Regions from separate parts of the Pseudoalteromonas sp. R86517 genome, predicted to be linked through region 2. Evidence: predicted binding sites of a transcription regulator. Region 2 holds the regulator's gene; the other holds the start of a gene.

Region 1 (3,218 bases), 640 kb from region 2:
GTCGTACTCACCAAACTCATTTGGTAAACCTGCATTTGGGTGTACTGAGGTAAATGTTTCGCATACGCGCGAAAGCTCTTCTACGTATTGGCGAAGTAAATCTGGCCCTAGGGCGCAGTTAAGGCCTATAGAAAGCGGCTTAATATGGCGAATAGAGTTATAAAATGCTTCGGTGGTTTGCCCCGAAAGCGTACGCCCAGAGGCATCGGTAATTGTGCCCGAGATCATTACAGGTAATGTGCGCCCTGCTTGCTCAAACGCTTCTTCTACTGCGAATGAGGCAGCTTTTGCATTTAGCGTGTCGAAAATGGTTTCGATAAGTATTAAATCAGCGCCGCCTTCCATTAATGCAAGGGTAGACTCAACATACGCAGTAACCAGCTTATCAAAGGTAATATTACGATAGCCTGGGTCGTTTACATCTGGCGAAATTGAGCAGGTTTTAGAGGTTGGCCCTAACACACCGGCTACGTAGCGTGGTTTTTCTGGGTTTTTAGCGGTGAACTCGTCACATATTGCGCGTGCGAGTTTTGCCGACTCTAAGTTTACCTCACGGCTTATGCTTGCCATGTCGTAATCTTCCATCGAAATGGTGGTTGAGTTAAAGGTATTGGTTTCAATAATGTCTGCACCGGCGGCTAAAAAGCTGCGGTGTATATCGGCAATTAGCTCAGGTTTTGTAAGGCTTAATAAATCGTTATTGCCTTTAATTAGTACGTGCCAGTCTTTAAAGCGCTCGCTTCGGTAGTCTTCTTCTTCAAGCTTGTGAGTTTGGATCATGGTGCCCATGGCGCCATCTAAAATTAAAATACGCTCTTTTAATGCAGCGCTTAATTCGCTGTGTTTATTATTGTTTTGCACGTTATTCGGCATAGTTGTTAGTCCTCACATCTTGGCTAACTAAATTAATATCATAAGGGGTCGTTTGGTACACGTAGTAATTTAACCAGTTCGAAAACAGCAAAAAGGCATGGCTTTGCCACGTTTTTGACGGCTTTTTGCTTGCATCGTTATCTGGAAAATAGTTTTCGGGTTTTGGCGCATCAGGGCTTTTTTGTAAATCGCGCTCGTACTCTGCTTTTAATGTGTCGGCATCGTATTCTGGGTGGCCGGTTATAAACACTTGGCTGCCCGACTTATTTTTCATTAAGTAAGCGCCTACTTTTTCAGAGCCTGCCAATACCACTATATCGTCGCAGGCATTTATTTTATTTATATCTATGTGGCCATAACGTGAGTGCGGCACTAAAAAGTTGTCGTCGAAGCCACGAGTAAGTGCCCCATGATCAAAGTAACACTGGTGAGTAAACACACCACAAAGTTTATCTTCTTTTAAATCGCGTTTTAAATTGTAACGATAATAAAGCGCCGCATGTGCCGCCCAGCACGAAAACAGCGTAGAGGTAACGTGCTGCTCTGCCCAATCAATAATCACTTTTAGCTCATCCCAGTACGCAACATCGTCGTATTCGAGGTGTGCGAGTGGTGCACCGGTAACAATTAACGCATCGTAGTTATTGTCTTTCACTTCTGAAAAATAACGGTAAAAGGTATCTAGGTGCTCTTCTGAGTTGCTACTACTGCGATGCGTATCTAGGCGTAATAGCTCTACATTTACTTGCAAAGGAGAATTGGCAAGCAAACGAATAAACTGCACTTCGGTTTCTACTTTATTAGGCATTAAATTTAAAATAGCCAAACGCATAGGACGAATTTCTTGCGTTTTTGCGCGACTTTTTGGCATTACAAACACGTTTTCTTCACGTAAACGGGCAATAGCCGGTAGCTCGTCTTTCACTGTAATTGGCATATTTTTTTACTCCTACTCATAAAAACCGAGAATTTATACGCTCTCATTATGAACAGTATGCTAAAAATTTCAACCTCTAGATGTATAGATGTCTAAATGAAATTTATTCATGATTTTATACTTTATCAACCTGCAGCCATTAGCGCTTTAAAACCCGCCATTCGTTGACTGTTTCACCCGTGAGCCACTACAATACAACATTGAAATTTTTATTATTATTTGAAGGCTTTCCTCCATGGTTTTACCTGATAAGTTTATATTCTCGATGAGTCGAGTATCTAAAGTTGTGCCACCTAAGCGCACAATTTTAAAAGATATTTCGTTGCACTTTTTCCCTGGCGCTAAAATTGGTGTGCTAGGTTTAAATGGTGCTGGTAAATCTACATTACTTCGCATTATGGCCGGTGTTGACCAAGACTTTGAAGGTGAAGCTCGCCCTCAACCTGGTACTAAAATTGGTTACTTACCGCAAGAGCCAGTACTGGATGAAAGCAAAACAGTACGCGAAATAGTTGAAGAAGCTGTTGGCGAAGTAAAACATGCCCTTAACCGCCTTGACGAAGTGTACAACGAGTACGCAATGGAAGACGCTGACTTTGACGCCCTAGCAAAAGAGCAAGGCGAGCTTGAAGCTATTATTCAAGCGCACGATGGTCACAACATCGATAACGTTTTAGAACGCGCTGCAGATGCACTTCGTTTACCTGAATGGGATGCTAAAATTGAGCACCTTTCAGGTGGTGAGCGCCGCCGTGTTGCTATTTGTCGTTTATTACTCGAAAAACCAGATATGCTTATTCTCGATGAGCCTACTAACCACTTAGATGCTGAGTCGGTTGCTTGGCTTGAGCGCTTCTTACATGATTACGAAGGCACTGTTGTGGCGGTAACGCATGACCGTTACTTCCTTGATAATGTAGCTGGCTGGATACTAGAGCTTGACCGTGGTGAAGGTATTCCGTGGGAAGGTAACTACTCTTCTTGGCTTGAGCAAAAAGATGCGCGCTTACAACAAGAGCAAAAATCTGAAAAAGCACGTCAAAAATCAATTGCTCAAGAGCTTGAGTGGGTACGTTCAAACCCTAAAGGTCGTCAAGCTAAGTCTAAAGCGCGTATGGCGCAGTTTAGCGAGCTACAGCAGTCTGATTACCAAAAGCGTAACGAAACTAACGAGCTATTTATTCCACCTGGTCCGCGTTTAGGTGACCAAGTGCTTGAAGTTAATAACTTACGTAAGAGTTTTGGCGATCGCGTATTAATCGACGATTTAAGCTTTAGTATGCCAAAAGGCGCGATTGTGGGCATTATTGGTGCCAATGGCGCGGGTAAATCAACCCTATTTAAAATGCTAAGCGGCGAAGAGCAACCTGATAGCGGCAGCATTAGCGTAGGTGAAACTGTAGAGCTT
Region 2 (3,218 bases):
AAGCGCATGTTGAGGATGCGATTCAAGGCATGGGTAGTAAACTTGGCTAACATACTCAGAGCTTTCTAGGTATTTAGCAATTGCCAGGGCATTTTCTTGGTGCTGTTTTAAACGCACATTTAAAGTACGTAAACCACGTAACGTTAAATAGCTATCAAATGGTGCGCCGGTAATACCAATGTTATTGGCCCACCAAGCAAGCTCATCACCAAGCTCTTGTGTTGCAGCAACAACTGCACCGCCTACAACATCAGAATGGCCGTTTATATATTTAGTGGTTGAGTGCACAACAATATCTACGCCAAACTTAATTGGGTTTTGTAATGCCGGTGATAAAAAGGTGTTATCGGCGGCCACTAATGCACCGCACTGTTTTGCTATATCCGTCACGGCTTTAATATCCGTTAGGCGCAGCACAGGGTTACTTGGTGTTTCTATCCAAATTAATTTAGGTTTAATGGTTAAAATTTGTTCTAGGCTTTCTGCTTTAGTTAAATCAAGTACTTTAAGTTTAAGCAAGCCGCGCTTTTCTAACGACGTAAATAAACGGTAGCTGCCGCCATAACAATCGTGAGGAATAACCAATGTATCATCGTTATTTAATAACTGTGTGGCTAAGTGCACTGCTGCCATGCCCGTAGCAGTAATAATTCCGCGTGCGCCACCTTCAAGTTCTGCTAAAGTGTCAGCTAAAATATCGCGATTAGGATTACCACTGCGTCCATAGTCGTATGCGCGCTTAGTATCAAAATCGGCAAACGAATAAGTCGTCGATAAATAAATTGGCGGTACAACGGCGCCATGATGTTTATCGGCATCAACCCCATTTCGTACAGCAATGGTTGCTTTGTTTTTTTCGCTCATATTCGTCACCTGATTAATTTGGATGTTTAGACGTCTAAAAGAGTAAGTTATCCATTATAATAAGTCAAAGCATTTAAAGCTCTAGATGGCTAAAAATAACAGACGCGTAAAACTTCAATGAGGCTGTATTTACTATTACAGCCAGCTTATTAAGATAGATTGCTATCTATTATTTGACTATCTTTTTTAAAACGATAGAATTTCACGCATATTTACACGCTTTTTACGCCGTGTGAGAAATTAATAATCTGAGGCAACGATACATCTTATGGCTAAATGGAATGGTGAGTATATTCACCCATACGCAGAACACGGGAAAAAATCAGAGCAAGTTAAAAAGATCACCGTTTCGATCCCGCTAAATGTATTAAAAGTATTAACTGATGAGCGTACACGTCGTCAAATAAACAACCTGCGTCATGCAACAAATAGCGAGTTACTATGCGAAGCGTTTTTGCATGCCTTTACAGGCCAGCCATTACCTAATGATGATGACCTACGTAAAGATAACGCAGAAAAAGTACCCGAAGAAGTTAAAAAGATAATGCAAGAAATGGGTTTAGAAGTGCCTATTTTAGACGAAGAATAAAACGTCTTTTTTTAAAAAAAAACCTCAGCATGCTGAGGTTTTTTTTGTTTAAGCGCTATATATTACGCCATATAATTTTCCGGTAAGTCAATTTGTGCCACGCCCGATTCAACAGCAGCAATAGCAACCGCCTTGGCTATACGTGGTAATAAACGCGGGTCCATAGGTTTAGGAATAATGTAATCTGCACCAAATTCGAGCTTTTCTACACCCGCTGCTTTTAATACTTGCTCAGGCACTGGCTCTTTAGCAATACTACGAATAGCTTCGACAGCGGCTATTTTCATTTCATCGTTAATGGCGCTTGCACGTACATCAAGTGCACCACGGAAAATAAACGGGAAACATAAAACATTATTAACTTGGTTAGGGAAATCAGAACGCCCCGTTGCCATAATTAAGTCTTTACGTGCACTGTGCGCACGCTCAGGTGCAATTTCAGGATCTGGGTTTGAACATGCAAACACCACTGGCTTATCAGCCATTAGTTTTAGATCTTCAGGTGCAAGTAAGTTAGGACCCGATACACCTACAAACACATCAGCATCAGCAATTACATCTTGTAGAGTACGCTTATCTGTATTGTTAGCAAAAAGCTGTTTGTATTCGTTTAAGTCATCGCGGCGAGTATGAATAACCCCTTTGCGGTCTAGCATATAAATATGTTCGCGCAGTGCACCACACTTAATTAACAGCTCCATACAAGCAACCGCTGCAGCGCCTGCACCTAAACATACAATAATGGCATCTTCTATTGATTTGCCCTGCACTTCTAAGGCGTTAAGCATACCTGCCGCAGTTACAATAGCGGTACCGTGTTGGTCATCATGAAAAACCGGAATACTGCAACGCTCAATAAGTGCTTTTTCAATTTCAAAACACTCTGGCGCTTTAATATCTTCTAAGTTAATACCACCAAACGTGTCGGCAATATTAGCCACTGTATTTATAAAGTCTTCGGTGGTGCGATGCTTAACTTCAATATCAATAGAATCTAGGCCAGCAAAACGTTTAAATAAAAGCGCCTTACCTTCCATAACAGGTTTAGAGGCTAAAGGCCCCAAATTACCCAAACCTAAAATTGCCGTACCATTACTGATCACCGCAACCATATTACCTTTACCGGTATATTTATATGCATTGGCTGGGTCTGCTGCAATTTCGCGCACAGGCTCTGCAACACCAGGGCTGTATGCTAATGCTAAGTCTTGCACCGTTTCGGCTGGTTTTGTTAGCTCAATGCTGATTTTGCCTGGAACGGGGTGAGAGTGGTAGTGTAATGCTTGTTCACGAAAATCTGACATAACGCGATGGTATCCTGCAATTTAAGTTAAGTGAGAGGGAGTATGGGGCTAAGATACTCTTATTATTTTTAAATTCCAAGCAATATCAGGTCTATCCTGTTATATGCTATATCCGTTAATTTTAAGTGATTTATCAGCAACTTCGCTAAAAGTTATCAATATTAAACAAATAAAAATTCATTCAAAAAGTGCTTTTTGAGGTTCATTTTGCCCTGCCAATATTTTTGTAAAATAGCAGAATAGTAAAATAGTAAAATGCACCAATATGGCGCGTTTATCACCGTTAAAAACAAATATCGCCACGATAAGCACTTTTAGCAGCTTGGTTAAAAATTAACGTATAAAAAATATAGAGAAGAATTGAGAGTTTGTCTGCAAAGGTTTATGCATATTCAGAATAAGAACAGGAAATAGTTATGCACACGTAGTACGGCAACAATCGGTGATTTTTTAGTAAAAAT

The links. The regulator MetJ, encoded in region 2, represses methionine synthesis genes. The targets are predictions, from matches to a motif close to TAGACGTCTAGACGTCTA.
Region 1: the regulator MetJ is predicted to act here: its motif matches at 1,888-1,905, upstream of metA (homoserine O-succinyltransferase).

The regions. Positions count from the first base shown of each region.
Region 1 covers NZ_JAXHCB010000001.1:2,265,939-2,269,156, forward strand. Annotated here, with positions in the region: gene SJY38_RS10215 (homocysteine S-methyltransferase family protein) at 1-873, opposite strand, end outside; gene metA (homoserine O-succinyltransferase) at 863-1,810, opposite strand; gene ettA (energy-dependent translational throttle protein EttA) at 2,046-3,218, shown strand, end outside.
Region 2 covers NZ_JAXHCB010000001.1:2,909,061-2,912,278, forward strand. Annotated here, with positions in the region: gene metB (cystathionine gamma-synthase) at 1-864, opposite strand, end outside; gene metJ (met regulon transcriptional regulator MetJ) at 1,133-1,453, shown strand; gene SJY38_RS13220 (malic enzyme-like NAD(P)-binding protein) at 1,516-2,757, opposite strand.